DNA from 2 places in the Clostridium sp. CM036 genome. Region 1 is predicted to be linked to the other one. Evidence: a T-box and tRNA genes for the amino acid it is inferred to sense, from the RefSeq annotation. Region 1 holds a T-box; the other holds one or more tRNA genes.

Region 1 (16,635 bases):
TAAATATAGTCTTCGTTTTTCTCCACCGGATAAACTAGAAATAAATGAATGCTTAGTAGTTCCATCAAATAAGAATCTCTCAAGCATTTGAGAAGCTGTAACCTGTTCTCCATCGCCTGTAGTTATATATTCTGCACCTTCTCGAATGTACTCTATAGCACGTAGCTTTTCGTTCATCTCACCATTTTCTTGATGGAAAAAGCCAATTTTCAATGTTTCTCCCCAATCTATTACCCCTGAATCTGGGCTTAATACTCCACTTAAAATATTCATAAGCGTAGATTTCCCCATACCATTAGGTCCTATAATACCTACTTTATCTCTCCTAGTAAAAGTATGACTAAAATTACTAATTAATTTTTTATCACCATATGCTTTATATATGTTCTCTACATTCATAATCTTTTTACCAAGTCTAGTAGATGCCGAGGATAATTCTAACTTTTCGTTTGTTACATCAACTTTTCCATCGCGAAGCTCATCAAAACGGTCAATTCTCGCCTTTTGCTTAGTACTTCTAGCTTTAGCCCCACGTCTTATCCAAGCTAGTTCCTTTTTAAATAAACTCTCTCTTTTTTTCTCTATTGTATCCATTAAAGCCATTCTTTCAACTTTCTTTTCCAAAAACACACTATAATTCCCCTGATAACTATATAGATTACCCTTATCAAGCTCAATAATTTTATTTGTTATTCTATCTAAAAAATACCTATCATGAGTAATCATAAGTAGTGCACCTTTTCTACTATTTAAAAATTTCTCAAGCCAATCTATTATTTTATTATCCATATGATTTGTAGGCTCATCCAAAATTAATAAATCTGAGGGAGTAATTAGAGCACTACACAAAGCGACTCTTTTTCTTTGTCCACCTGAAAGGTTGCCTATTCGCTGCTTAAAATCGGTTATTCCAAGCTTTGTAAGTATTATTTTAGCTTCATTTTGAACTTCCCATCCGTTACATGCGTCCATCTTAGTGTTAAGGTTCATTAAAGTATTTTGAACGGATTCATCTTCTGGATTTTCCTCCATTTTCTCCATAGCTACTTCATATTCTCTTATAACCTTCATAACATCAGTTTCACTTTTAAAAATTTGCTCAAGCACTGTAGCTTCTGGGTCAAATTTAGGATTTTGAGATAAATATTCTATATTCACTTTGTTTCCCTTTAAAATTCTTCCCCCATCAGGAACTTCAAAGCCAGCTATTATTTTTAAAAAAGTTGATTTTCCTGTTCCATTAACTCCTATTAATCCAATTTTATCGCCATCACTTATACCTAATGACACTTTATTAATGAGTATTTTTTCACTATAACTTTTACTCATTTCTTCTATTGTTAACAAATTCATATACATACCATCCTTTTCATGTTCTAACATTAGGGGCATGAGATTAAATGTCCCTACACTTCAATTATACCCAAATAAGCACCCAAGTGATAGTGCAAATTCATCTTCGACAAATTTTTCATTATCTCTAGGGTGTATTTTTAAACAAATATACATTTTTTTACAACTACTAGTTGACTATTATTAACTTCTGATCCATACTTTCATTACAATAAATAACAACAAACTCATGACTAATGCAGCTCCCATAACTATTGGCATAAATATCTGAAATTGTGCTATAACAATGGCTACAATGTCCTTCCATCCTACACCTTCATCACAATTCAAATCACTATCCTTTATTCTTTCTAGTTCTCTTTCCTGTCTCATATATTCCCCCCTTACTTTGGAAATTCAATATACTATCCTTTTATGCTACCAATCATTACCTTACAGCAAGTGGCAAGCTACAAAATGTTTACTGCCTACATCTTTATACTGTGGACATTCATTTTTGCATCTTTCCACAGCATATTGACATCGGGTATGAAATTTACAGCCAGAGGGTGGATTTGCCGGACTTGGTATGTCTCCCTTAAGAATAATTCTTTCTCTCTTTAATGTTGGATCTGGTAGAGGCACTGCCGATAACAATGCCTTCGTATATGGATGAAGAGGATTATTATACAATTCATTTTTTGATGCTAATTCCACCAAAGATCCTAGGTACATAACCCCTATTCTATGACTAATATGTTTTACTACACTTAAATCATGCGAAATAAATAAATATGAAAACCCCATTTTTTCTTGAAGATCACACATTAAATTAACTATTTGAGATTGAATGGACACATCTAGTGCTGATACAGGTTCATCAGCAACTATAAATTCAGGATTTAATATAAGAGCTCTTGCTATTCCTATTCTCTGCCTTTGCCCACCTGAAAATTCATGTGGGTATCTTCTTATGTGATAAGGTGCAAGCCCACAAATCTCAAGCACCTCTTGAACTCTACCAGCAATTTCGCTTTTAGGCAATAACTCATGATCTATTAGCGATTCTCCAACTATTTGCCCTATAGTAAGTCTTGGATTAAGAGAACTATATGGATCTTGAAAAATTATTTGCATTTTAGGTCTCATCTTTCTTAAATCTTTTTTCGATAAATCAAATACATTTTGATTTTTAAAATAAACATTGCCTTCTGTTTTGTTTATAAGCCTTAACATAGTTCTACCAACTGTAGTTTTCCCACATCCTGATTCACCCACTAGGCCCAAGGTTTCACCTTTATTTATATATAGAGATACCCCATCTACAGCTTTAACATAACCTACAGTCTTTTTAAGTATTCCACCCTGAATAGGAAAATATGTTTTTAAATTCTCTACTCTAACTATTTCATCGTGCACTTACTTCCCCTCCTTGCATCGCTTCATAGTACAAAATATTTATTAGTTGTTTTGCTCCTCATATAAAAAGCAGGCTACCTTATGTCCTTGCCTTATCTCGTAAGTAGGTGGTTGCTTCTTTCTACAAATATCCATAGCTTTCGGGCATCTTGCACAAAAATAACATTCTTCTGGCATATTAATTGGGTTTGGAACCTGTCCGGGTATTGAGTATAATCTATCTACATCTTTATCCAGTGAAGGTTTAGATTTCATTAAGCCTTCAGTATATGGATGCATTGGATTTTTAAATAACTCAATTACAGGTGCTTCTTCAATAACCTTACCAGCATACATTACTACTACATATTCTGCCATTTCAGCAATTACTCCAAGATCATGAGTTATTAGCATTATTGAAGTATTAAGCTTTTTCTTTAGATCCTTCATAATATCAAGTATTTGCGCTTGAATTGTTACATCTAATGCAGTAGTTGGCTCATCTGCTATTAAAAGCTTTGGATTACAAGACACAGCCATTGCAATCATTGCCCTTTGGCGCATACCTCCACTAAGCTCATGAGGGTAACACTTCACTATGTCCTCAGCTCTTGGCACTCCAACTAGCTTTAACATATCTACTGCTTTTTCCCTAGCCTTAACTTTATTTAACTTTTGATGGAGCATTATTACTTCTTCTATTTGATACCCTATAGTGAATATAGGATTTAATGAAGTCATAGGCTCTTGAAATATTACTGCTATGTCATTCCCCCTTATTTTTCTTATTTCATCGCCTTTAAGTTCTAAAATATTTTTATTTTCAAACAGAATTTCGCCTCCAACTATTTTTCCGGGTGGTGACGGAATTAATCTCATTATTGACATTGCCGTAACGCTTTTACCACAACCCGATTCTCCAACTACACCTATTATTTCACCTTTTCTAATATTAAAACTAACATCATCAACAGCTTTCACAATTCCATCTTCTGTGTAAAAATATGTTTTCAAATTTTTTATCTCCACTAAATTTTTACTCATAATACACCTCCTAAACCTTTAGTTTGGGATCGATGGCGTCGCGAAGTCCATCTCCAAATAAATTTATACCCATTACCGTTAAGAAAATGCATATGCCAGGAGGCGCCCAAATCCAAGGTTTGAATTGTAATATATATGCATTATTAACTGCCTGGACCATTTGACCCCAAGACGGCGTAGGGGGAGTAACTCCAAGTCCTAGAAAACTTAATGCTGATTCCGTTAGAATTGCACCACCTATACCTAAAGTAGCTGAAACTATAATAGACGCATAGGTATTTGGTAGTAGATGACTAAATATTTTCCTTCTATCCTTAAGTCCTAAAGCTTCTGCTGCCTGCATAAATTCCTGTTCCCTAAGCGATAGTATTTGTCCTCGAACAATACGGCAAAGGCTTGGCCATCCAAGTAATCCTATAATAAACATAACTACGTACATCCTATACTGTGGGGCAACATTTAAATCTGACATTACAGCTGCCAGCATTATTAGTAGTGGCAAACTTGGAAAGCATAAGAATATATCAACTATCCTCATTATTACACTATCCACTGTTCCACCATAAAAGCCTGCTATTCCTCCTAACATACTTCCAATTAGTACTTCAACAAATACAGCGAGCACTCCTACTGACAGAGATATTCTGCCCCCATACATCACTCTTACTAAAACATCTCTTCCCACATCATCGGTACCCAAAAGATGTTTAAAAGAAGGTGAAGATGATACATTGTATAAATCTATAGTTTCCATTTTATAAGGTGATATTAATGGACCAATTAATGCCATAATCACCATAAACAACAGTATATACATTCCAAATATAGCTAGTTTATTCTTTTTTAACCGTTTTCTTATTATCTTCCAAGGGCTTAAAATTTCTTCTTTTTTAATTTGCTTCACTTTTGGTTTTACTTCTGCTTGCATTTTAACACCTCCTATTTAAGCCTTATTCTCGGATCAACTACGGCATAAGTAACATCTGCAATTAGATTCCCAACCAAAGTTAACACTGCAAATAAGATATTTATTCCCATGAGCAGTGGATAATCACGTCCACTTACTGCAGCAATTTCTATAGGTCCTATGCCAGGCCACCCAAAAATGCTTTCTGTAATAAACGCTCCAGAAAATAATAAAGGAAGCCAAAATCCCAGTAAAGTAATAACAGGAATCATTCCATTTCTAAGAGCATGTTTATATATAACCACTTTTTCTTTAAGTCCTTTAGCTCTAGCTGTTCTTATATAATCCTGCCTTATTACCTCTAGCATACTTGATCTTGTGTATCTCATAAGACCTGCCACACTACTTAAAGTAAGTACAATTAGCGGTAGTATCATATGACGAGCTACATCTAAACCATAGGAAATGCCTGCTACTGTACTTCCAGCCGTGCTCATTCCAGAAACCGGAAGTATTTTAAGGTCTACAGCAAAAACTTTTATAAGAAGCATACCAAAAAAGAATGAGGGCATAGAAATACCTATCAGGGCAAACACGGTGAAAAATCCATCAAATTTTGAGTACTGCTTAGTTGCAGAAACCACTCCGATTGGAATTGAGATTAATACACTTAGTATTAATGAGAGTATAGCTAGGTAAAATGTATTCCAAATATATGTGTTCATAACCTTTCCTACTGGCTGTTTAAAGTTAGTAGATTCGCCAAAATCCCCATGAAGTACTCCTCCAGCCCATCTAAGATACTGCTTATACGCCGGTAGATCTAGTCCCATTTGATGTCTTAATTCTTGCTTTCTTTCTGGTGTTAAATGTGGATCCATTTTACCTGTTAATGCATCACCTGGTGCCAACTGCAATATTAAAAATATTACTATAGATACCCCTATTAAAACTGGTATCATTTGCAGTAATCTTCTAGTTATATACTGCCTCATGACAATCCCCCTTTATAAACTATGCTTGGTAACCCCAAGCATAGCAAAATATAATTAAAGCATCATTTACCTATTTAGCTTTAGGTTCAATCAATTCTGCATCTGCAATTTGATAAGTAAAATTAACATATGGAGAGATGTTTATACCTTTAACTCTTGAACTTACAGCCCACATCATTTTACATTGATCTAACAAAACATATGGAGCTTCCTCTGTGAAAAGTTTTAACCACTTTTGATATAATACCTTTCTTTCTTTTACATCCGTAGTCTTAAGAGCATCTGCCATTAATTTTTCACTTTCTTTATTTACCCAATTTCCTGGATTGAATCCACCGAGCTCTGCTTGCTTTTCTGAGAATAATCCTGATGGATCTGGATCAATACTTAAAGTCCAAGACATATTATACATATCAAATTTTTGTTCATCAAAAACCTTTGTACACATAGTCTTGAATTCCATTAATTCAGGAATAACATCTATTCCTATGGCCTTCCAATTCTCCTTTACTATTGGAATTAACAATTCTACGTATTTACTTCCTTGATAAGTCATCCAATGGATTTGAAACTTTTTACCATCCTTATATCTAAATCCATCTTCCTTTTTAATCCAACCTGCTGCTTCTAATAATTTATTTGCTTTTTCAGGATTATATTCATATTTATTTATGTCATCAGTATATGCCCAAGATACTTGTGATACTGGTGCATTACAAACATCAGCATATCCTTTATATCTAGCATCTATAAATCCTTTTCTATTTAAACCATAAGTAAGTGCTTGCCGTACCCTTTCATCTTTTAATTTTTCATCTTTAAGATTTAACCCTATATATCCATATCCATTATCCGGAAAAAGTTGCATATCTATGAATCCTGCACTTTTAAGCATTTGGATATTTTCTGGTTCAGTTGCAATTCTATCAATATCTACTTCACCAGCGGAAAGTGATTGAATATTGGTTTGAGCATTAGTAACTTTTAATATTAACTTATTAATCTTAGCTTCACCCTTCCAATAACTAGGGTTTTTCTCAAAGTCAGCTTCTTGACCTGCCTTATATGCTTTAAATATATATGGACCACTGCCCATCGGTTTTAAGAATGTTTTTTTTAATTTATCTATATTACCTTTTTCAAATGCATAATAACTCTTGCACATAATTCCATAAATAAAATCAGAACTTAGAGCTGGTGATTTAACATCTGTTAATGTAAATGAAATTGTATTGTCATCTATAACCTTTATGCCTTTAACAGTTTTAGCATCACCTTTATTGTATTCCTTATACCCAACCAATTTATCTACAGCGTCTGTTCTGGGTCCATCATACTTTGGGTCACAAATAGCTGTATAAGTAAATTCCACGTCCTTTGCAGTTAATTCTTCTCCATTGCTAAATTTAATGCCTTTGTTTAAATGGAAGGTATAGGTTTTGCTATCCTTTGAAATCTCCCATTTCTTAGCTACTTTTTCTACAGGATTTCCTTTCGCATCATTTGTCAATAACCCTTCAAAAACTAATTGAGCAACATAACCATCATCTACTGAACTTTCATATATGGGATTAAATTTTCCTTCTGGTGCTGTAAATCCAACAATTAAAGTATCTTTTCTGTTTTTTGCTGTTTGTGGCACTTTTTCTGGATTTACAGCCGCTATAACTTCTGATCCTTTTAAATCCTTCGCTGCTCTCCCAACATCACTTTTACCACAACCCGATAATACTAGAGCCATTGACATTGCTAAACTTAAACATCCAGCAATTCTTCTTTTCATTGTTTTCCCCCCTTTTTTTATAAACAATTTGATATAACTTAATAATTGTTGTTAATATAACAGTCTTTAATTTCGCTATCAATATAATTATATGTTTCATGAGCATTTTAATATTACACTTTATCAACTTAAAGTCATTATAATAAAAAATAGACTCACAATTATTTTAAAAATTGTGAGCCTTTTGTAAATATATTTCTCGTCCATTAAAAAAATCGCCTTTCGGCGACAATTAAATAATTTTTATTTTTTATGTGAAGCTAAAAGTGGATTATTAATTTTCTTTTGTTTAGCTAAACTAATTTGGTATTCTATCAACTTATTTTGTGAATCGATTATTTTGTACTTATAAGATTGAAGCTTAAATCTCATTTCTTTATTTTCTGTTTTTGTTCTTCTATTTTCTTCGATACAACTTTTACTAGTCACTTGCATCACATCTAATTGTTGTTGCATCTCTATATTTTCTTGCTCTAATGTTTTTACATATTCAGTTTTTTCTGTGTTTTTACACTTGTTAAGTAATTCTTGATTATAGTCTTCCAAATGATTTAACTGTTTTTTTAAACCTTCTAACTGCTCAGTCAATTCATTATCATGTTTTTCTAAAGATTCACCCTTACTCAAAAGTTCCTTGCAAAGTGACTTACTTTTAAACATATCATCACCTAAATTTAAAGCAGTTAAAATTGCTGCTGAGGAAGTACTAAGCTTTTCATTATTACTCATTATATTTTTTATTTTTTTATCAACATAACTAGCTACCATATGTAAATATTCTTCTCTTTCATCACCTTTTAAATTATATTCAACACCGTTTATCTTTATTGTTACAACGTTCATCTAAAACACCCTCTTAGACAGATTAGTTAAACTTATTGTACCACAATATAACTTTTAATAAAACCAATTTTTTCAAATTATGCATACAATTAATACAATATTCATTTGTTTTTTGAGATTGCATGAATCGAGTAGGAGCTAAATAATTAATTTATTTAGCGACCTCTCACACCACCGTGCATACCGTTCGGTACACGGCGGTTCAATAGAAATTAATGTTTTAATAAATATGTCTCAGATATAGAAACTAATCCTATATTTTTAAGGTATTTATTGGTCAATGTTTTGTTTAATATAGGGCTATTGGATGTTCTCCAATAGCCTTTCCTTGTATTTGCATATTGCAAAGCTTTATTGTTTGGTATTCCTAATTTAACAAGGTTCCCATATTTTGTTTTAATCTTTTTCCATTGTTTCCAAAAACACATTCTAATTCTTCGCCTTAACCATTCATCAAGTGTTTTAAGAATACTTTTAATGTCTGCAATAGCAAAATAATTTATCCATCCAACTATCACTTGCTTAAGTTTCATAAACCTATATTTCATGCTCATCGCATTACTTCTTGAAGTTAATTCTTTTAGCTTTGCTTTGAATTTGATTATAGGTTTTTGAGGAACTCTCATTCTGTATTCACCTTTTGCTCGGTAAAATGAAAATCCTAAAAATTTAAGTTTCCAAGGTCTATCTACTGTACTCTTTTCTTTATTCACTCTAAGCTTTAACTTTTCCTCAATAAATCTCGTAATACTCTTCATTACTCTATTTGCTGATTTCTCACTTTTGACGTATATATTCGCATCATCAGCATATCTACAAAAGTTTAGTCCTCGTTTTGTTAGTTCTACATCGAGTTCATGTAACATTACGTTACTTAATAATGGGGACAAAGGCCCGCCTTGAGGTGCTCCTTCTTCTGTATTCATAAATACCCCATTTATCATCACTCCACTTTGTAGATACTTTCGTATCAGAGAAATTACTCTACTATCTTTAATATCTTCCGATAGTATCCTTATTAATTTATCATGATTTATCGTATCAAAGTATTTAGAAAGGTCTATATTCACCGTCCATGTATGTCCAGCATTAATATATCCCCTACATTTTTCAACAGCTTGTTTTCCACTTCTTAAAGGTCTAAAACCGTAACTATTATCAGAAAATTTCTTTTCATATATTGGTATTAGAGTTTGTGATATCGCTTGTTGAATAACTCTATCTAATACAGTAGGTATTCCAAGTAGCCTAATTCCACCGTCAGGTTTTGGTATTTCTACCCTTCTTACGGCTAGAGGTCTATATCTACTTTCTAATAATGATTGCCTTAATTCTTGTCCATGCTCTTTTAGATAATGTAGAAGTTCATCTACTGTCAAACCATCAATCCCATGACTTCCTTTATTGGCTTTTACTCTTTTATATGCTTTATTCATATTATCTCTCGATAATATCTGCTCGAGTAAACCATTATCATATTCATTCACATCGTTTCTTCCTTCTTCTGACATAGAGGAAATACTATGCACTTCTACATTACCTTCGAGTTCCACTCTATTCTCTCGTAGAGAGCCTTCTTTATGAAGTTGTCTGCTTTTATCATATTTTCTCGTATCCTTCAAAATTCCAAAACCTCCTATTGTTCAGTCCTTCCCACGCTAACGCGTTTTGCATGGTACTATGACGTCTGCTGACTTCTGATAGTTCAGCCATACATCACTGTATGGGTTGTTATTTCTAAATTCATATCCACAACTTACCTATCAGATCTCCCCGGGTAAGAACGCAATCTTTCACTCCATCTATCTGCTACATTTACACCACTTGTTTCGAATAGTTTTGGGCTTCGTTTTGTATTGCAAACTTACCCACAAGCATATGCCTTATATGTAGTTTCTGTTCGTCAGACCGGAGTTTGGCCGCCAACTTCCTTCAGATTCCATCTCACGATGGACACCCTTGTCTTAAGCTATGCACTTGGCACTATTAACCCGTGCTAGGGACTTTCACCCATTAGATTGCGCCCATGCCGGGCGCACAATGATAAAACCCCCTTATTACTAAGGGAGTTTTAGTTTACTTTCATTATCTAAGTTCAGCACCTAATTTATGCTCTAGAGATCTTAATATCTTTTCATGCACCTTGTTTACTTCTTCATCTGTTAATGTCTTGTCCGAGCGTCTATATACTATAGCATAGGCTATACTTTTCTTTCCTTCTGCTATTTGTTTCCCCTTATACACGTCAAATAATTTTACACTTTCTAAAATATTTCCACCTTGCTTTACAATTATATCATCAATGTCTTGAACTAGAACCCTCTCATCAACTATAAGTGCAATATCCCTTGTTACAGCTGGAAACTTTGGAAGTGCTTTGTATTTCTTATTTAAGTCAGCATATTTATATAATATATCTAAGTTTAATTCTGCTATATAACATCTTGGCTGCACTTCATAGTTCTCCGAAACACTCGGATGAATTTCTCCAACCACACCTATAAATTCTCTCTTTACATATAGGTTTGATGTTTTTCCTGGGTGATAAGTTGGATTTTCACTTTCTCTTTTAAATGATGTATTTTTCATTCCCAAAATATCTAATACATTTTCCACTACACCTTTTAAATCCAAATAATCAGCATTTCCATACATTCCTATAGTTAATATATTTCTTTCCTCTGGAAGCTTATCTGCATCTTCATTTGGTATATACACCTTACCTATTTCGAATAACCTAGCTTCTTCATTATTCCTTGAATAATTCCTTGATAAACATTCCATCATAGATGCTATAGTTGTAGTTCTCATTATACTATAATCTTCTCCTAAAGGATTTTTTATAGTAACTACTTTTCTTAACTCACTATCTTCTGGAACTAATATTTTATTAAATATTTTAGGACTTACAAAAGAATAACTTATGGATTGATTAAGTGCACTGCCAATTAAAGAAAGCACTACTTTATCTTCTAACTTTTGCTTTTCACTTTTCCCACTTTTTGAAGTTTCACAATTAGGAATAGTAGATGGTATGTTATCATAACCATACATTCTAGCTATTTCCTCTGCGACGTCTTCTCTAATGTTAATATCAGACCTAAACGTAGGCACATGTATAACTAAAAAATCCCCTGTTATTTCTGTAGCAAGTTCTAATCTATCAAGGTATATTTTCATATTGGGCATAGATATATTAGTTCCTAAAAATTTATTAATCCAATTTGCATCTACTTCTAAAGTATGAGATTTAACTTTACTCGGATATACCTCAGTGCATCCGTCCATTATTTCACCCGCACCTAATTCTTCTATTAAATGACAAGCTCTATCCATTGCCATTTCAGCCATATTAGGATCTAAATCTTTTTCAAATTTAGAAGATGCATCGGTTCTTAAAGATAATTTCTTAGAAGCGAGTCTTATATTAACCCCATTAAAGTTTGCACTCTCAAATATTATGCTTGTGCTGTCTTCTTTAATTTCTGAATTTAAGCCTCCCATAATGCCTGCAATTGCTATTGTTCTATCTCCATCTTTAATAGTTAAAATGCTTTCATCTAAATCTCTTTCTATCTCATCCAAGGTAATAAATTTTTCTCCGTTACCCGCTCTTTCTATCACTATATCATTAGTCGTAATTTGCCTAGCATCAAATGCATGCATAGGTTGACCAAGCTCTACCATAACGAAGTTTGTGATATCCACTATATTATTTATAGGTCTAATTTCTGCTTCTATAAGTCTTTCCTGCATCCATTGTGGAGAAGGCTCAATTTTTACATTTTTTATACCCTTTAACATATATCTTCTGCAAAGTTCATCATTAATATGAACCTTATAAAGGTCTTCCACATTATCCTTGCAGGTAGCTTTATAATCAAGTGCTGGTTTTCTATACTGCGTGCCTAAAGTTGCAGCCGTTTCTCTAGCTATTCCTAGAATACTTAAGCAATCTGCTCTGTTTGAAGTTATTTCAAAATCTATTAGTACACTTTGAAGATTTAATACTTCTTTTATGTCTTTTCCAATGATGGTATCGCTTGGAAGTATCATTAGTCCATCAACTGGTTCATCAACTGCAATTCCAAGTTCTTCCTCAGAGCAGAACATACCATTTGAAACTATTCCACGGAGTTTACCTTTTTTTATTTTTAGTCCTCCATGTAACGTTGATCCGTGAAGTGCTACTGGTACTATATCCTGTTCTTTCATATTAGTAGCTGCTGTAACGATTTGTGTCGGCTCGTCTAATCCTATATTTACTTGACATATAACTAATTTCTCAGCATCCGGATGTTTTTCTATTTTTATTATTTTCCCTGTAACAACCTTCTCAATTTCAGCACCTGATATAATAACCTCTTCTACTTTTGAACCAGACATGGTTAACTTATCTCCAAGCACCTTTGGTGAAATATCTATATCTACATAATCTTTAAGCCATTTAACTGGAACTTTCATTTTATATCCTCCTACAATTTGTATAGTATTAAATCATCTTCTGCGAAGCTGCATTATTATTTATATTTTAGAATTGTTTTAAAAATCTCATATCACTTTCATAAAGTGCTCTAATATCGTCTATTCCGTATTTTAACATTGTAATTCTATCAAGGCCAAACCCGAAAGCAAATCCGCTATAAACTTCTGGATCAATCCCACAATTTCTTAAAACGTCCGGATGAACCATGCCACAACCTAAAAGTTCTATCCAGCCGCTACCGCCGCAAACCTTGCACCCTTTACCATTGCACACAAAGCAAGTGGCATCCATCTCAGCTGATGGCTCTGTAAAAGGAAAATGATGTGGTCTAAACTTTGTTTCCATTTCGTCCCCGAACATTTTTTGCGTAAATAATTCTAGCGTCCCTTTTAAATCAGCAAAGGTAATTCCCTTATCTACTATAAGCCCTTCAATTTGATAAAATATTGGTGAATGAGTAGCATCTGCTGCATCGGATCTATAAACTTTACCTGGCGCTATCATTTTTATAGGCGGTTTCTGAAGCTCCATAGTTCTTATTTGTATTGGTGAAGTTTGGGTTCTTAAAACTATATTATCATTTATGTAAAAAGTATCTTGTTCACCTCTTGCCGGATGATTTTTAGGTATGTTTAATGCCTCAAAGTTATAATAATCTCTTTCTACCTCAGGGCCCTCTTCAATAACAAATCCCATAGATAAAAATATTTCATTAACTTTTTCAAGTGTTAACTCTAACGGATGTCTTTTACCTACTGTTTGTTTTTTCCCTGGCATAGATATATCTATAACTTCACTTTTTAGCTTCATTTCTTTTTCATTGTTTTTTAATGTATCTGAAGCTTTATCTATAAGTGTCTCTATATCCTCTCTTACTTTATTTGCTAATTTTCCAACAATTGGTCTTTCTTCATTTGATAACTGTCCCATGCCTCTTAATATTTGCGTCAATTCACCTTTTTTGCCCAAATATTTAACTCTGATATTTTCTAATTCTGTTTTAATAGCAGCTCCTTTTAATTCTTCTAAAACTGCAGCTTTTATCGTTTCTAACTTTTCTTTCATAATGAATGCTCCTCTCATATTTTGATAATTCTTTATAAAACAAAAAAAACCATCCCCAATAAAGGGACGGAAAATCCGCGTTACCACCCTAATTGACTAAAAACAGTCCTCTTAGATAAATTTATCGGTTTTACCCGCTATCGGCTACTTTTTTTCACCATTAGAACTCTGGAGTGAACTTGGATATAAAAATTTCTTAATGAAGCTCTCAGTCTAAGGCTTCTTATCCCTGTAAGTATCTTTATATTTACTTTCTCCGTCACAGTTTATTATTAATTTATGGTAGTATACAAAATATTATAACCACAACTACAAAAAAATTCAACTATGAATTTAAAAATCATATATTATTTTTCTGTCTTACGACTTCATACATCATAATTGATGCAGCTACAGCTGCATTTAAAGATTCTGCACCACCAGGCATGGGAATTTTAATTTTCAAATCACATATCTCATAAACTTCGGCGCTTATTCCATTTCCTTCATTTCCAACTGATATAATAACTTTCTCTCTAAGGTCTACATTATAGAAGTTTTTATCAGTATCCAATGAACTAGTAACTAGCTTAAATCCAGCGCTCCTAAGCTTTTGCACCACCGATAGATCACTATCGCAAATAACGGGTATTTTAAAAATAGAACCCATTGTGGATCTTAAAGTTTTTTCATTATAGATATCTACAGTTCCTTTTGTAATTATAACTCCTAGTGCTCCCGCCGCATGAGCTGTTCTAATTATAGTTCCCATATTACCTGGATCTTGTATTTTATCAGCTAACATATAGAAGCCATGATCATATTTAATCTCTACCGGTTTATTTCTAACTGTAGCAATAATACCTTGCGGATTATCCGTATCGCAAATACTTTTAAATAAACTGTCACTAACACTATAAACTTTAGTATTCTTCTGTAGCTTGTTTTTCATACAAGAGTTTTCATATTTTGAATCTCCTCTAGCACTTATAAAAATGTGCACCACTTCAAAATCAGAATCCAAAGCTTCTTCTACAAATCTGAAACCTTCAACTAAAAACATATTACTGTCTTTCCTATATTTCTTTTCTTTTAACTTTTTGATATCTTTAATCAATAAATTATCCTTACTTTGAATATGTTCCAAACTGAATGCTCCTTATTTAACTAGATTTTCCAACTTATTTAATTCTTCAATATTACCTATTGCAACAATAATATCACCTGGTTCAACAATATTATCAGCTGCTGGAGCAACATCAATATCATTGTTTCTTTTTATAGCCATTACATTTATACCATATTGAGCTCTTATATTTAATTCTCCCAGGGTTTTATTATGCCATTCTTCAGGACTAATAACTTCAGCTATACTATAATCAGGAGATAATTCAATATAATCTAATATATTTGATGATACTAAATTATGAGCAACGCGTACACCCATATCTCTTTCTGGAAAAACTACTCTGTCTGCACCTATTTTATATAATACTTTAGCATGCAGGGCATTAGTCGCTTTTGTTATCACATATTTTACTCCTAATTCTTTAACTAAGAGTGTTGCCAAAATGCTAGATTGGATATTAGAACCTATACTAATGACTGCACAATCAAAATTACGAATTCCAAGAGCCCTTAAGCTATTTTCATCATTCGCATCAGCTTGAACTGCATGAGTTACATTATCCGAAATATTTTGAACTACATCTTCATCAAAATCAACTGCTAATACATCATTTCCCAAAGAATATAATGTTTCAGCAACGGATTCTCCAAATCTTCCGAGACCTATAACGATAAACTGTTTTTTACTCATTAACCCCACCCCTATCCAATTAAAATTTTGCCTTCTGGGTATTTTATATTTCCCGATTTACTTTTTTTATTTTTAGCTAATGCTAGTATTATAGTAAGTGGTCCCACTCTCCCTGCATACATGGTAAGTAAGATTATTACCTTTCCTACAAATGTTAATTTTGTAGTTAATCCGAGTGTTAATCCAACTGTAGCAAATGCTGAAGTAGCCTCATACAAAAAGTATTCAAAAGGAATATTCGGGCTCTGTGTAATAGATAATATCATGGTAACTGATATAACAATTGTTAGGGAAATAAGTGATACTGCAAACGCTTTATACACAAATTCTTTGCTTATGCGCTTTTGAAATATTTCAGTATCTTCTCTTCCACGAACCACAGACACTATAGTCATAAAAATCACAATGGCAGTAGTCGTTTTTATTCCACCCGCCGTTGATCCAGGCGATCCTCCAATAAACATTAAAATTATTGTTAAAAACTTTCCCGCCGTGGTCATTTTACCGAGTGGTATAGAATTAAACCCTGCTGTTCTTGGGGAAACTGATGCAAAAACGGAAGATAAAAATTTGCCCTTAATAGACATTCCTTGCATAGTGTCAGCATTATTCATCTCAAAAATATACATAAGTATTGCCCCTAAAACAACCAATGCTATCGTCGAGTAAATAACTATTCTAGCATGGAGGGACAATCTTTTTGTTCCCTTGCAATTATAAATTTCTACCCAAACATAAAATCCTAACCCACCTATTATTATTAATGCTGCAATTGTTAATATTACTACAGAATTACTAGCATAAGCAGTGACACTATTAAAGTTTCCAATCAAATCAAACCCAGCATTGCAGAACGCAGACACCGAATGGAACACGCTATAATAAATCCCTTTGGCAATTCCAAATTCAGGAATAAATTGTGTTGAGAATAACACCGCACCTGTTATCTGAACATAAATTGTAAATATCAATACATATCTGACC
Region 2 (16,635 bases), 1.1 Mb from region 1:
TGTGATCCAAAGATTTCCGAATGGGGGAACCCACATAGTAACAACTATGTACTGCATACTGAATAAATAGGTATGCAGAGGTAGACCCGGGGAACTGAAACATCTAAGTACCCGGAGGAAGAGAAAGAAACATCGATTTCCTAAGTAGCGGCGAGCGAAAGGGAAAGAGCCCAAACCCAGGTCTTTGATCTGGGGGTTGAGGATAGATCATAAATACTGCAATTCCTTAATTGAAGATAGCTGGAAAGCTGCTCCGCAGAAGGTAATAGGCCTGTAAATGAAAAGGAAAAACAGTCAGATCTAATCCAGAGTACCACGAGACACGTGAAACCTTGTGGGAAGCTGGGAGGACCACCTCCCAAGGCTAAATACTACCTAGTGACCGATAGTGAAGAAGTACCGTGAGGGAAAGGTGAAAAGAACCCCGGAAGGGGAGTGAAATAGAACCTGAAACCGTGTGCCTACAACCGGTCGAAGCACTTTATATGTGTGACGGCGTGCTTTTTGTAGAACGAGCCAACGAGTTACGATATGTAGCAAGGTTAAGTACTTAAGGTACGGAGCCGAAGGGAAACCAAGTCTGAATAGGGCGCATAGTTGCATGTCGTAGACCCGAAACCGGGTGACCTATCCATGGCCAGGATGAAGCGGAAGTAAAATTCCGTGGAGGTCCGAACCACGTTGGTGTTGAAAAACCATGGGATGAGCTGTGGATAGCGGAGAAATTCCAATCGAACTCGGAGATAGCTGGTTCTCCTCGAAATAGCTTTAGGGCTAGCGTCGATTAATTGAGTAATGGAGGTAGAGCACTGAATGGGCTAGGGGCTGACAACAGTTACTGAACCCTATCAAACTCCGAATGCCATATACTTTTATTTCGGCAGTCAGACTGCGAATGATAAGATCCGTAGTCAAAAGGGAAACAGCCCAGACCATCAGCTAAGGTCCCAAAGTGTAAGTTAAGTGGAAAAGGATGTGGGATTTCTAAGACAACTAGGATGTTGGCTCAGAAGCAGCCACTCATTTAAAGAGTGCGTAATAGCTCACTAGTCAAGAGATCCTGCGCCGAAGATGTCCGGGGCTAAAACTTACCACCGAAGCTATGGGTGTACACAATTGTGTACGCGGTAGAGGAGCTTTCTGTACTGGCTGAAGTCATACCGTAAGGAGTGGTGGACGGTACAGAAGTGAGAATGTTGGCATGAGTAGCGAGAGTTAAGTGAGAATCTTAACGGTCGAAAACCTAAGGTTTCCTGAGGAAGGCTCGTCCTCTCAGGGTTAGTCGGGACCTAAGCCGAGGCCGAAAGGCGTAGGTGATGGACAATCGGTTGATATTCCGATACCACCAATGGACGTTATTAGAAATGGGATGACGCAGGAGGATAAGATGTGCACACTATTGGATGTGTGTCTAAGCATTTAGGCGGAGCAAGCAGGCAAATCCGTTTGCTCTTAACGCTGAGATGTGATGGGGAAGGGAATTTATTCCCGAAGTATCTGATTCCACGCTGCCAAGAAAAGTCTCTATCGAGGATATTGGTGCCCGTACCGCAAACCGACACAGGTAGGTGAGGAGAGAATCCTAAGACCATCGGAAGAATTGTTGTTAAGGAACTCGGCAAATTGACCCCGTAACTTCGGGAGAAGGGGTGCCTACGTAAGTAGGTCGCAGAGAATAGGCCCAAGCAACTGTTTAGCAAAAACACAGGTCTCTGCTAAAGCGAAAGCTGATGTATAGGGGCTGACGCCTGCCCGGTGCTGGAAGGTTAAGGGGATTACTTAGCGCAAGCGAAGGTATGAACTTAAGCCCCAGTAAACGGCGGCCGTAACTATAACGGTCCTAAGGTAGCGAAATTCCTTGTCGGGTAAGTTCCGACCCGCACGAATGGCGTAATGATTTGGGCACTGTCTCAACAACACATCCGGCGAAATTGTAGTGCAAGTGAAGATGCTTGCTACCCGCGATTGGACGGAAAGACCCCGTAGAGCTTTACTGTAGCTTAGCATTGAATTTCGGTATTGTCTGTACAGGATAGGTGGGAGACTGAGAAACATGGGCGTCAGCCTGTGTGGAGTCATCCTTGGGATACCACCCTGACAGTACTGAGGTTCTAACTGGAGGCCATGAATCTGGTCACAGGACATTGTTAGGTGGGCAGTTTGACTGGGGCGGTCGCCTCCAAAAAAGTAACGGAGGCGCCCAAAGGTTCCCTCAGCGCGGTTGGAAATCGCGCGAAGAGTGCAAAGGCAGAAGGGAGCCTGACTGCGACACTTACAAGTGGAGCAGGGACGAAAGTCGGGCTTAGTGATCCGGTGGTACCTCGTGGGAGGGCCATCGCTCAACGGATAAAAGCTACCTCGGGGATAACAGGCTGATCTCCCCCAAGAGTCCACATCGACGGGGAGGTTTGGCACCTCGATGTCGGCTCGTCGCATCCTGGGGCTGAAGTAGGTCCCAAGGGTTGGGCTGTTCGCCCATTAAAGCGGCACGCGAGCTGGGTTCAGAACGTCGTGAGACAGTTCGGTCCCTATCCGTCGCGGGCGTAGGAAATTTGAAGGGAGCTGTCCTTAGTACGAGAGGACCGGGATGGACAAACCTCTGGTGCACCAGTTGTCACGCCAGTGGCATCGCTGGGTAGCTATGTTTGGAAGGGATAAACGCTGAAAGCATCTAAGCGTGAAGCCCACCCTGAGATGAGATTTCCCATAACTCGCACGTAAGTGCGATGTTAGTAAGACTCCTGGAAGACCACCAGGTTGATAGGTTAGAGGTGTAAGCATGGTAACATGTTCAGCTGACTAATACTAATAAGTCGAGGGCTTGACCTAAATAATTAGAAATAACGCGAAGCTTCGGACGTAAGGAAGAAGACTAATTCACTGTGCAATTTTCAGAGAATATTTATATTCTCAATCTGGTGATTATGGCATGAAGGTAACACCCGTTCCCATACCGAACACGAAGGTTAAGCTTCAATGCGCCGATGGTACTGCAGGGGTGACCTTGTGGAAGAGTAGGTTGTCGCCAGGTAAGAAAAAAACCGCTAAGTTATACTTAGCGGTTTTTATTGTGCGCCCGGCATGGGCGCAATCTAATGGGTGAAAGTCCCTAGCACGGGTTAATAGTGCCAAGTGCATAGCTTAAGACAAGGGTGTCCATCGTGAGATGGAATCTGAAGGAAGTTGGCGGCCAAACTCCGGTCTGACGAACAGAAACTACATATAAGGCATATGCTTGTGGGTAAGTTTGCAATACAAAACGAAGCCCAAAACTATTCGAAACAAGTGGTGTAAATGTAGCAGATAGATGGAGTGAAAGATTGCGTTCTTACCCGGGGAGATCTGATAGGTAAGTTGTGGATATGAATTTAGAAATAACAACCCATACAGTGATGTATGGCTGAACTATCAGAAGTCAGCAGACGTCATAGTACCATGCAAAACGCGTTAGCGTGGGAAGGACTGAACAATAGGAGGTTTTGGAATTTTGAAGGATACGAGAAAATATGATAAAAGCAGACAACTTCATAAAGAAGGCTCTCTACGAGAGAATAGAGTGGAACTCGAAGGTAATGTAGAAGTGCATAGTATTTCCTCTATGTCAGAAGAAGGAAGAAACGATGTGAATGAATATGATAATGGTTTACTCGAGCAGATATTATCGAGAGATAATATGAATAAAGCATATAAAAGAGTAAAAGCCAATAAAGGAAGTCATGGGATTGATGGTTTGACAGTAGATGAACTTCTACATTATCTAAAAGAGCATGGACAAGAATTAAGGCAATCATTATTAGAAAGTAGATATAGACCTCTAGCCGTAAGAAGGGTAGAAATACCAAAACCTGACGGTGGAATTAGGCTACTTGGAATACCTACTGTATTAGATAGAGTTATTCAACAAGCGATATCACAAACTCTAATACCAATATATGAAAAGAAATTTTCTGATAATAGTTACGGTTTTAGACCTTTAAGAAGTGGAAAACAAGCTGTTGAAAAATGTAGGGGATATATTAATGCTGGACATACATGGACGGTGAATATAGACCTTTCTAAATACTTTGATACGATAAATCATGATAAATTAATAAGGATACTATCGGAAGATATTAAAGATAGTAGAGTAATTTCTCTGATACGAAAGTATCTACAAAGTGGAGTGATGATAAATGGGGTATTTATGAATACAGAAGAAGGAGCACCTCAAGGCGGGCCTTTGTCCCCATTATTAAGTAACGTAATGTTACATGAACTCGATGTAGAACTAACAAAACGAGGACTAAACTTTTGTAGATATGCTGATGATGCGAATATATACGTCAAAAGTGAGAAATCAGCAAATAGAGTAATGAAGAGTATTACGAGATTTATTGAGGAAAAGTTAAAGCTTAGAGTGAATAAAGAAAAGAGTACAGTAGATAGACCTTGGAAACTTAAATTTTTAGGATTTTCATTTTACCGAGCAAAAGGTGAATACAGAATGAGAGTTCCTCAAAAACCTATAATCAAATTCAAAGCAAAGCTAAAAGAATTAACTTCAAGAAGTAATGCGATGAGCATGAAATATAGGTTTATGAAACTTAAGCAAGTGATAGTTGGATGGATAAATTATTTTGCTATTGCAGACATTAAAAGTATTCTTAAAACACTTGATGAATGGTTAAGGCGAAGAATTAGAATGTGTTTTTGGAAACAATGGAAAAAGATTAAAACAAAATATGGGAACCTTGTTAAATTAGGAATACCAAACAATAAAGCTTTGCAACATGCAAATACAAGGAAAGGCTATTGGAGAACATCCAATAGCCCTATATTAAACAAAACATTGACCAATAAATACCTTAAAAATATAGGATTAGTTTCTATATCTGAGACATATTTATTAAAATATTAATTTCTATTGAACCGCCGTGTACCGAACGGTATGCACGGTGGTGTGAGAGGTCGCTAAATAAATTAATTATTTAGCTCCTACTCGATTGTACGCCTGAAATTGGCGCTTACCTGTCGGTGAAAGTCCGATGCGGGGGAATGGTACCAACCGTTAGATTAAGACAAGGGTGTCCACCGTGAGGTGGAATCTGGAGGAAGTCGGCAGCAAAACTCTGGATAGAAAATTGTAGGGGATATATCAATGCTGGATATACATGGGCAGTAGATAACTGCAGGGGTGACCTTGTGGAAGAGTAGGTTGTCGCCAGGTAAGAAAAAACCGCTAAGTTATACGAGGCCGCTGAAAAAAGCACTCTTTATTTAGTAGAGTTTTCAAGCTTGAATAGAAAAAGCATGAGATGTCCATATTTTGGATATCTCATGCTTTTTATTTTATAATTAAGTTTTAAAAGCCCTATTTCATGCTTTTCAACTTAATTATTCTCTTTAGATTCACAGTGAAGATTGATAATGCACCTTGCATTTGCATGCTAATTAAGCCTGACGATATTGCTACATCATAGCTATGTTGGTGCTTAAGTTCACTGTTTTTAGCCTCTATCATATAACGTTCCCTAGCTCGTTTTTTAAAATATTCACTTTTTTCGAACTCTATTTGATCTTTGTGAGTATTTGACTTTATTGAAACTGAATAAGTTTTAGATTTAGCGCCTTCTTTATAACACCCATCTTTATGAACACAATTTTTACACTTTTCTACATTAAAATAGTAGGTTAGCACTTGATTTTTACCAACATTCTTCTTTCCCTGTTTTGCTTTTTTAATAGCCATATGACCTGCCGGACATACAAATAAACCAGCATCTTTATTAAACTCAAATTCATCTTCTTTTTTTCGCATTCCTTGTGAAATTACAGGATTTAGTCTTGAAATTAATGCAATTTTATTTTCTTTTGTATATTCTAGGTTTTTCTTTTCAGAATAAGCTGTATCTCCAATTACTTCATTTACATCTATACCAGCCTCACGGCTTTTTTCTATTAAGGTTATGAGCTCCTTTCCATCACTTTTTTCGCCAGTTGTAATAACAGCTGCTGTAATTAAACGTTCTTCACTCATAGCAAGGTGTGATTTATATCCAAAAAAAGAACTATCCTCAGTTTTATGCCCCACTTTTGCATCCTCATCTTTTGATATTTTTAGATTTTCTAAGTCATCATTAATAGCTTCCATTAAGTAGTTTAATTTAGTTTTCACAGCTGGATTTGCTGCAGTTTCTGGCTTCTCGTTTATGGTATCAATTAATAATTTGCAGTACTCAAGAATATCTTCAAGTACTCCAGTTGTAACTTTATTAGGTAACTCTTCTTTAATACCAGGATGTACTCCGTACAATGTTTTTCTTAAGTTTTTTGCACGTTTCAATAATTCCTCGCTTGCTGACTTTTGGTTATAACGTGACTTGGTATGCGTAGCATCAACTATTATTGCTTTACTTTTTAAAACTCCCTCTTTTATAGCAAGTTCTACAGTCTTGTTTATTAATAAATCCAATAAATTCATGTCTTTAAGGCGAAGCTTTCTAAATTTAGTTAGTGTACTTGAGTTTATTAAATTTGTTTCTTCTGGGGCTAAATTTAGAAAATATTTAAAGGACATGTCATAAAGAGTTCTTTCAACAACATCTTCATCAGACAATTCATATATTACTTTCAAAAGTAAATATTTAAATAGCATTATGGGGTTAATAGCACCTCTACCCATAGATGAACTATAGTTAATCATCAATTCGTCATAAACAAATGAAAAGTCAACAAGGTCATTAATTTGCTTTAAAATGTTATCTTTCGGAATAATTAACGAATATAAGCTATGGTATGTATTTATTTTTATTTCCAATTGTCCTTTTAGCATAATAGTTTAGCCCCTTTTATTTTATTCTACTATACTAATTCGACATATCTTTTAAAATTCCTTTTTGTTTTTTAGTCTTTTATATAAAAAAATCGCCATCTTTAATTAGATGACGATTTTTTTATATAGTTTTTCAGTGGCCTCAGTTATACTTAGCGGTTTTTATTTGGTTAAAAAACTGAATTTATATTCGACTAAATTAAAATTTACATACTGTACTTAAAACTTTACCTATGCTATCATGAATTACTAAATTTGCTTGTTTGTCGTAAGGGGTAGAAGACTTGTTAATAAGAATTAAATTATTTCCTCTGAAATATTTTATAAGATTTGCAGCGGGATATACCACAAGAGAAGTGCCACCCACAATCAGTGTATCAGCAATACTTATCGATTTAATAGAGCTGTTTAAGACAGACATATCTAAACTTTCATCATAAAGAACTACATCTGGTTTAATAATACCACCACAGACATTACAGTTAGGAACTATGGTTTTACTATTTAACACATAATCTAAGTTAAAAAATTTATTGCATTTCATACAGTAATTTTTATGTATAGATCCATGAAGTTCGTATACAGTTTTGGATCCTGCCATTTGATGCAAACCATCAATATTTTGAGTGATTATAGCTTTTAATTTATTCTTTTCTTCTAGGGTAGATAATGCAATATGCGCATCATTGGGAATTGCATCTTCAAAAATCATGTTGGATTTATAAAATTTAAAAAAGTCCTCGGTATGATTTATAAAAAAAGAATGACTTAAAATAACTTCAGGAGGAAATTTCAAATCAGTTTCTATATTATATAGACCCTTTGCAGAACGGAAATCAGGAATACAACTTTCTGTAGATACGACTGCACCTCCAAAAAAAACTATACTAGCAGTGTTTTTTATAATTGTTTTTAATAATCTATAGCACATAAGCTCAACTCCTTAACTATAGTATAACAGTCTAAAAAAGTTAGTTGTTGTTAATAAGAAAATAAAATATAATAGGAACTTCAAAATCTACAAATATAGTTAAAAAACTATATACTTATCCTAGTGTATCAATATGTGATATTATTAGAATTAATAGTGAATAGTGGAGAGAAATGAGAATAAATTGAATATATGAGCCATAATTCAAATATACGATTATTTTGTTGTGTTAAAATAATTCTTGTCGTCGAAAGAAAGTGATGATGTCGGGTTTGAGGATGTTAACATATAAAAAAGTGTTGACAAAATTAAAACTAAACAGTAAAATAGTAGAAGTCGTCACATGACGGTAGATACGAATAACAAATTGGTCTTTGAAAATTAAACAGAGAAATAGGTAAAGATAGCGAAATAATATTTCGTTAAACCAGTTAATTACTTTAGTATAAAGTAAAATTTAGTCGTAAGACTAAAAGTATGTAATGAGCTTGCGTAACAACTTAACAGTTGTCGCAGATTAATCATTTCAACTAAAAAAGTGTAAACTTTTAAATTGAGAGTTTGATCCTGGCTCAGGACGAACGCTGGCGGCGTGCCTAACACATGCAAGTCGAGCGATGAAACCTTTCGGGGTGGATTAGCGGCGGACGGGTGAGTAACACGTGGGTAACCTGCCTCAAAGAGGGGAATAGCCTCCCGAAAGGGAGATTAATACCGCATAATATGTTTTGGTCGCATGATCGAAACATCAAAGGATTTTTCTTCGGAAAATTCCACTTTGAGATGGACCCGCGGCGCATTAGCTAGTTGGTGAGGTAACGGCTCACCAAGGCGACGATGCGTAGCCGACCTGAGAGGGTGATCGGCCACATTGGAACTGAGACACGGTCCAGACTCCTACGGGAGGCAGCAGTGGGGAATATTGCGCAATGGGGGAAACCCTGACGCAGCAACGCCGCGTGAATGATGAAGGCCTTCGGGTTGTAAAGTTCTGTCTTCTGGGACGATAATGACGGTACCAGAGGAGGAAGCCACGGCTAACTACGTGCCAGCAGCCGCGGTAATACGTAGGTGGCAAGCGTTGTCCGGATTTACTGGGCGTAAAGGATGCGTAGGCGGACATTTAAGTCAGATGTGAAATACCCGAGCTTAACTTGGGTGCTGCATTTGAAACTGGGTGTCTAGAGTGCAGGAGAGGTAAGTGGAATTCCTAGTGTAGCGGTGAAATGCGTAGAGATTAGGAAGAACACCAGTGGCGAAGGCGACTTACTGGACTGTAACTGACGCTGAGGCATGAAAGCGTGGGGAGCAAACAGGATTAGATACCCTGGTAGTCCACGCCGTAAACGATGAATACTAGGTGTCGGGGGTCGAACCTCGGTGCCGCCGTTAACACATTAAGTATTCCGCCTGGGGAGTACGATCGCAAGATTAAAACTCAAAGGAATTGACGGGGGCCCGCACAAGCAGCGGAGCATGTGGTTTAATTCGAAGCAACGCGAAGAACCTTACCTAGACTTGACATCCCCTGCATAACCCAGAGATGGGCGAAGTCCTTCGGGACAGGGTGACAGGTGGTGCATGGTTGTCGTCAGCTCGTGTCGTGAGATGTTGGGTTAAGTCCCGCAACGAGCGCAACCCTTATCATTAGTTGCTACCATTAAGTTGAGCACTCTAGTGAGACTGCCCGGGTTAACCGGGAGGAAGGTGGGGATGACGTCAAATCATCATGCCCCTTATGTCTAGGGCTACACACGTGCTACAATGGTGAGTACAAAGAGATGCAAGACCGCAAGGTGGAGCCAAACTCAAAAACTCATCCCAGTTCGGATTGTAGGCTGCAACTCGCCTACATGAAGCCGGAGTTGCTAGTAATCGCGAATCAGCATGTCGCGGTGAATACGTTCCCGGGCCTTGTACACACCGCCCGTCACACCATGAGAGTTGGTAACACCCGAAGTCCGTGAGGTAACCGTAAGGAGCCAGCGGCCGAAGGTGGGATTGATGATTGGGGTGAAGTCGTAACAAGGTAGCCGTAGGAGAACCTGCGGCTGGATCACCTCCTTTCTAGGGAGTAGATGTATTGACTTCGGTCGATGCAATAGAAGAATATTAATTTGTTCTTCAAAAATATCTATTGTAATTAATCGTACCTAGTTCTCTGTTTAATTTTGAGAGACTAATTTTATCTAACTCTTAGGAGTTAGATAATGAATAGTTTTTCTTAAAATGTTCTTTGAAAATTGCACAGTGAAAAAAGTTGTTTTAAAAAAATTAAAACTACGCAAGTAGTTTATAAATTAATTTAATACAATTTCGCAAAATTAATATAACCGTCTATGTAAATAGACAGAATCAAGGTCAAGCTACAAAGGGCGCATGGCGAATGCCTTGGCACTAGGAGCCGAAGAAGGACGCGTTAAGCTGCGATAAGCTTTGGGTAGGCGCAAATAGCCTGTGATCCAAAGATTTCCGAATGGGGGAACCCACATAGTAACAACTATGTACTGCATACTGAATAAATAGGTATGCAGAGGTAGACCCGGGGAACTGAAACATCTAAGTACCCGGAGGAAGAGAAAGAAACATCGATTTCCTAAGTAGCGGCGAGCGAAAGGGAAAGAGCCCAAACCCAGGTCTTTGATCTGGGGGTTGAGGATAGATCATAAATACTGCAATTCCTTAATTGAAGATAGCTGGAAAGCTGCTCCGCAGAAGGTAATAGGCCTGTAAATGAAAAGGAAAAACAGTCAGATCTAATCCAGAGTACCACGAGACACGTGAAACCTTGTGGGAAGCTGGGAGGACCACCTCCCAAGGCTAAATACTACCTAGTGACCGATAGTGAAGAAGTACCGTGAGGGAAAGGTGAAAAGAACCCCGGAAGGGGAGTGAAATAGAACCTGAAACCGTGTGCCTACAACCGGTCGAAGCACTTTATATGTGTGACGGCGTGCTTTTTGTAGAACGAGCCAACGAGTTACGATATGTAGCAAGGTTAAGTACTTAAGGTACGGAGCCGAAGGGAAACCAAGTCTGAATAGGGCGCATAGTTGCATGTCGTAGACCCGAAACCGGGTGACCTATCCATGGCCAGGATGAAGCGGAAGTAAAATTCCGTGGAGGTCCGAACCACGTTGGTGTTGAAAAACCATGGGATGAGCTGTGGATAGCGGAGAAATTCCAATCGAACTCGGAGATAGCTGGTTCTCCTCGAAATAGCTTTAGGGCTAGCGTCGATTAATTGAGTAATGGAGGTAGAGCACTGAATGGGCTAGGGGCTGACAACAGTTACTGAACCCTATCAAACTCCGAATGCCATATACTTTTATTTCGGCAGTCAGACTGCGAATGATAAGATCCGTAGTCAAAAGGGAAACAGCCCAGACCATCAGCTAAGGTCCCAAAGTGTAAGTTAAGTGGAAAAGGATGTGGGATTTCTAAGACAACTAGGATGTTGGCTCAGAAGCAGCCACTCATTTAAAGAGTGCGTAATAGCTCACTAGTCAAGAGATCCTGCGCCGAAGATGTCCGGGGCTAAAACTTACCACCGAAGCTATGGGTGTACACAATTGTGTACGCGGTAGAGGAGCTTTCTGTACTGGCTGAAGTCATACCGTAAGGAGTGGTGGACGGTACAGAAGTGAGAATGTTGGCATGAGTAGCGAGAGTTAAGTGAGAATCTTAACGGTCGAAAACCTAAGGTTTCCTGAGGAAGGCTCGTCCTCTCAGGGTTAGTCGGGACCTAAGCCGAGGCCGAAAGGCGTAGGTGATGGACAATCGGTTGATATTCCGATACCACCAATGGACGTTATTAGAAATGGGATGACGCAGGAGGATAAGATGTGCACACTATTGGATGTGTGTCTAAGCATTTAGGCGGAGCAGACAGGCAAATCCGTTTGCTCTTAACGCTGAGATGTGATGGGGAAGGGAATTTATTCCTGAAGTATCTGATTCCACGCTGCCAAGAAAAGTCTCTATCGAGGATATTGGTGCCCGTACCGCAAACCGACACAGGTAGGTGAGGAGAGAATCCTAAGACCATCGGAAGAATTGTTGTTAAGGAACTCGGCAAATTGACCCCGTAACTTCGGGAGAAGGGGTGCCTACGTAAGTAGGTCGCAGAGAATAGGCCCAAGCAACTGTTTAGCAAAAACACAGGTCTCTGCTAAAGCGAAAGCTGATGTATAGGGGCTGACGCCTGCCCGGTGCTGGAAGGTTAAGGGGATTACTTAGCGCAAGCGAAGGTATGAACTTAAGCCCCAGTAAACGGCGGCCGTAACTATAACGGTCCTAAGGTAGCGAAATTCCTTGTCGGGTAAGTTCCGACCCGCACGAATGGCGTAATGATTTGGGCACTGTCTCAACAACACATCCGGCGAAATTGTAGTGCAAGTGAAGATGCTTGCTACCCGCGATTGGACGGAAAGACCCCGTAGAGCTTTACTGTAGCTTAGCATTGAATTTCGGTATTGTCTGTACAGGATAGGTGGGAGACTGAGAAACATGGGCGTCAGCCTGTGTGGAGTCATCCTTGGGATACCACCCTGACAGTACTGAGGTTCTAACTGGAGGCCATGAATCTGGTCACAGGACATTGTTAGGTGGGCAGTTTGACTGGGGCGGTCGCCTCCAAAAAAGTAACGGAGGCGCCCAAAGGTTCCCTCAGCGCGGTTGGAAATCGCGCGAAGAGTGCAAAGGCAGAAGGGAGCCTGACTGCGACACTTACAAGTGGAGCAGGGACGAAAGTCGGGCTTAGTGATCCGGTGGTACCTCGTGGGAGGGCCATCGCTCAACGGATAAAAGCTACCTCGGGGATAACAGGCTGATCTCCCCCAAGAGTCCACATCGACGGGGAGGTTTGGCACCTCGATGTCGGCTCGTCGCATCCTGGGGCTGAAGTAGGTCCCAAGGGTTGGGCTGTTCGCCCATTAAAGCGGCACGCGAGCTGGGTTCAGAACGTCGTGAGACAGTTCGGTCCCTATCCGTCGCGGGCGTAGGAAATTTGAAGGGAGCTGTCCTTAGTACGAGAGGACCGGGATGGACAAACCTCTGGTGCACCAGTTGTCACGCCAGTGGCATCGCTGGGTAGCTATGTTTGGAAGGGATAAACGCTGAAAGCATCTAAGCGTGAAGCCCACCCTGAGATGAGATTTCCCATAACTCGCACGTAAGTGCGGTGTTAGTAAGACTCCTGGAAGACCACCAGGTTGATAGGTTAGAGGTGTAAGCATGGTAACATGTTCAGCTGACTAATACTAATAAGTCGAGGGCTTGACCTAAATATATAATTAAAAGTAATGCGAAATACTTCTTTCGTAAGAAAGAAGCGAGGCTTTGAGCGTGAGCGAAAAGACTAATTCACTGTGCAATTTTCAGAGAATATTTATATTCTCAATCTGGTGATTATGGCATGAAGGTAACACCCGTTCCCATACCGAACACGAAGGTTAAGCTTCAATGCGCCGATGGTACTGCAGGGGTGACCTTGTGGAAGAGTAGGTTGTCGCCAGGTAATGTGGCTGGATAGCTCAGTCGGTAGAGCAGAGGACTGAAAATCCTCGTGTCCCTGGTTCGATTCCTGGTCTAGCCACCAAGTTATGGCGCTATAGCCAAGCGGTAAGGTCAAGGTCTGCAAAACCTTTATTCCCCGGTTCAAATCCGGGTGGCGCCTCCAAAACACTTTGTAAATATTACAAAGTGTTTTTTTTGTGGTGTGCCCAGCAGGCTTGTGGAGCCAATAGGCTGAGAAGGGTCTATCTAACCTAACTAACGGAGGGTTGTACAATAAATATTTGAACCTAATTACACGATGTCTACCTACTTCATTATTTGTTATAGTAAATGGTAAAGTTTTGCTTATTTTAGATATGCTCAGTTAATTTTTTAGTGGATATAAATAAATAAAATATCTATAACTTTTATTTAAATTAAGAAATATAGCGAAAAAGCTAGAAATACCTATATTGATACATATGGATTAGTATAAATAACATATATGGGCATATATTATGGTATACGCACTATAGGGAGCTTAGTACAAGTAGATTAATATATGAAATGCTAGTATAATCACATATGTTGGTCACAAAACTATTTATATCTAGTATTTTTAATTGATTTAGGGGGTCTGGCTTTTATGTATAAAGAGATGGTTCAAAGAAAAAAGTTTCCAGCTATAGTATTGTTATTTATTACATTAATTGTATTTATATGCTTATCAGACGTATTCACTAAAGTAAGTATAGGCAGAATAAATATTAAGACGTTTGTAACTATGTTCTTTAATACACTAATGATTGCTCTTTGCTATATGGAGTTTTCAAAATGTAAGGTTAAGTATAAGTATTCAATCGTAGCAGATCAATTCATTATCCATAAGATAAAAGGTGAAGAGGTTAAAATACTAGAAGATATTAAATTAAAGGATATAGATTATATTGGTAAATATAAAAACTACAGTGCAGGTGTTCATATTAGTAGCAGTAAAAAGTATATTTGTTCTACGTTTATTGGGAGTAAGTTTTGTTGTATATATAAAGTAGGAGATAACTTTAAAAAATTTTATTTTGAGCCTAGTGATGGGTTTATGAATAAAATTAAATTACTAAAAGAAAAAGCATATTTTAAAAATAAATAATAGATATATATAAGAAGTATAATTGAGTTATGATTATACTTCTTTTTTATATGTGCCAGGCAGGGAATTAACTAGGTTGTGAAAGTCCACTGTGTGGGTCTGTAGTTGCCGATCACTAGCTGAAGGAGGCCCTAGGTAGGGTTCCAACCTAAGGAATACGAATATTTAATGGATAATACTGTATTATTTGTAGAAAAAGAAACTATTTATTAAAGTAAAGGGTGAGAAAACAAAGGTAGACCGAGTATGGAAATTAAGTTTCTTGAGCTTTCATTTTATAGGTCCAAAGATTAAGTTAGGGTGTAGAATACATCCAAAATCTATTGCCAAGATGAGAAAGGGCTATTGGAGAATCTCCAACAGCCCAATTATGAGTCGCTCATTAACAAATGATACTTTAAAGAAACGTTTTAATTGCATATTATTTTAATTCAAGTCCAATTTCTTTTAATAACTCTTCTTTCTCAATAATATCGAGGCCTGTTAAGGCAAGAGCTTCTGCAGCTTTTATCATATTATTTTTACAAAAATCTGTTTGAGTTTCTAGAGCAAATGCAGGTGAGGGGCAACTCAACGAGGAATCTTCTGTAATAGATATGGATGGATATATGCATGGAGTAATATGACTTATAGAACCTATTCCCAGACCATATAGAGTATTTTTACAACAAGCAATATCGATGATGCCGCATTCTTTTAAGTTGTGTGTAAATATTCTTGATAAAGATTTATTTGTCAAAAGCTCTTGTGAAGGCAATTCAAATATGCTTATTTCTCCGGTTATATTCATTATTTGAGATAGTGATTGAATAAAGGTTACAATAGTTTTTTCTAGAGATTTAGCTTCTTTTAGGCTAGGAGCTTTTAAATAAAATTTGGCCTCTGATTCAGAAAATTCATTAATGCGCGAAGAGGCATTTTCTATAGAAATGCTATCAATAAAATACCTGTTGTGCAATCCTTTTAATAATTGACTTAATGTATTAAGTATAAATAAATAGGAATCCAAAGATGAAAGGTTACTAAGAGCTTCATTGTTATTATTAATAGTTTGGGTACATTTAAGTTTAAGTGGAATTGTAGCCATGGAGGTGCCGCTTTCCGCATTGCTTGTATCACAGTGAGGAGCAATAATAACATCCATATCATCAAAACATTTTTCCTTTGCTAAAGCTAATTCTGCGCCGTTTGTGTACTCGCCTGGGCATCCTAATAGAAGTACACTTCCACCGCTTTTAGATATTACTTTTGATAATCCTAATGCTGCCGCAATAGAAATGCTAGCATTCACGTTATTACCAAAAATATGACCTACATTTTCAGTAGACGTGTATTTGCATATATAGCATATCTTAGGGTGGCCATTTCCATATTGAGCATAAAAAGAAGTAGGAATATTACAATAATTTTCTTGTATTTCAAAACCATGAGCTTTTAACATATTTATTATGTAAGAATAACCTTTATACTCTTTATAACTCGTTTCTGGATTAGTATAAAGATAATTAGATAAATTGTGGATATCTTCTTTTATACTGCTTATATAACTTATAATTTCTTGTTTCATAGCCTTCGCTCCTTTCAAAATGTTCATACCTATTAACACATTTAGTATAACCAAAGGTACATAAATATATTGATAATAATAAATAATATTTTATAAGTTTAAATAATAATTTTATATAGCTATTTATGGCATAAAATGTAGATAAATATATTTTAAATTATTAAGTGGACAAAATAAGAAACCGTACTTAGTTGAATAAAATATAGTATAAGAGGCTATACTGTAGGTAATTTTTAATTAGCAAGTTTAAGGGGGAAATTATGAAAAAAGAAAAATGTATTATATGTAGAAAGCCTCTAAATGATGGTATAATAATAAATGGAAGAGGGATTTGCAATAATTGCGAAGGAAGAATTATAGAATCAAAGGCTAATACTGATTTTTATGAATATTACAAGAACTGTATAAGAAAGACTTTGGTGCAGTTTATACCAAGAGGAGTGACTAAGGATTGTCAAGATTACCACTTGTAGATGGAGTGTTAAAATATATAAAAGAAAAAAATGTTTCCTTTTGTATGCCAGGGCATAAGGGAGGGCTTGGTTTTTTTAAAACGATAAGAGGCAAGGAGCTTTACGAAAATTTTATAAAGGGAGATATTACTGAGGTCGATGGACTAGATAATCTCCACCATGCAGAAGGAATAATTAAAGAGTCTCAACAGTTATTGAGTGAATACTATG

What was found. A T-box is a leader RNA that pairs with one kind of tRNA and senses whether it is charged. The one in region 1 lies ahead of pheS (phenylalanine--tRNA ligase subunit alpha), so its partner is inferred to be a tRNA-Phe.
Region 2: it encodes a tRNA-Phe, which carries the amino acid that the T-box ahead of pheS (phenylalanine--tRNA ligase subunit alpha) is inferred to sense. The anticodon was not compared.

The regions. Positions count from the first base shown of each region.
Region 1 covers NZ_CM143652.1:3,737,465-3,754,099, reverse strand. The annotation lists gene ACWJKE_RS17830 (ABC-F family ATP-binding cassette domain-containing protein) at 1-1,353, opposite strand, end outside; gene ACWJKE_RS17825 (hypothetical protein) at 1,537-1,725, opposite strand; gene ACWJKE_RS17820 (ABC transporter ATP-binding protein) at 1,786-2,751, opposite strand; gene ACWJKE_RS17815 (ABC transporter ATP-binding protein) at 2,794-3,774, opposite strand; gene opp4C (oligopeptide ABC transporter permease) at 3,785-4,702, opposite strand; gene ACWJKE_RS17805 (ABC transporter permease) at 4,714-5,676, opposite strand; gene ACWJKE_RS17800 (ABC transporter substrate-binding protein) at 5,747-7,459, opposite strand; gene ACWJKE_RS17795 (cell division protein ZapA) at 7,703-8,302, opposite strand; gene ltrA (group II intron reverse transcriptase/maturase) at 8,515-9,924, opposite strand; gene pheT (phenylalanine--tRNA ligase subunit beta) at 10,388-12,766, opposite strand; gene pheS (phenylalanine--tRNA ligase subunit alpha) at 12,834-13,853, opposite strand; T-box leader at 13,913-14,125, opposite strand; gene ACWJKE_RS17775 (TrmH family RNA methyltransferase) at 14,194-14,979, opposite strand; gene ACWJKE_RS17770 (potassium channel family protein) at 14,992-15,651, opposite strand; gene ACWJKE_RS17765 (TrkH family potassium uptake protein) at 15,663-16,635, opposite strand, start outside.
Region 2 covers NZ_CM143652.1:2,605,278-2,621,912, reverse strand. The annotation lists rRNA gene ACWJKE_RS12280 (23S ribosomal RNA) at 1-2,829, shown strand, start outside; rRNA gene rrf (5S ribosomal RNA) at 2,915-3,031, shown strand; gene ltrA (group II intron reverse transcriptase/maturase) at 3,488-4,897, shown strand; gene ACWJKE_RS12265 (IS1182 family transposase) at 5,351-6,811, opposite strand; gene ACWJKE_RS12260 (NAD-dependent protein deacylase) at 7,011-7,742, opposite strand; rRNA gene ACWJKE_RS12255 (16S ribosomal RNA) at 8,292-9,809, shown strand; rRNA gene ACWJKE_RS12250 (23S ribosomal RNA) at 10,102-13,027, shown strand; rRNA gene rrf (5S ribosomal RNA) at 13,144-13,260, shown strand; tRNA gene ACWJKE_RS12240 (tRNA-Phe) at 13,266-13,341, shown strand; tRNA gene ACWJKE_RS12235 (tRNA-Cys) at 13,348-13,422, shown strand; gene ACWJKE_RS12230 (hypothetical protein) at 13,885-14,385, shown strand; gene ACWJKE_RS12225 (zinc-binding metallopeptidase family protein) at 14,807-15,952, opposite strand; gene ACWJKE_RS12220 (sigma factor G inhibitor Gin) at 16,213-16,425, shown strand; gene ACWJKE_RS12215 (aminotransferase class I/II-fold pyridoxal phosphate-dependent enzyme) at 16,404-16,635, shown strand, end outside.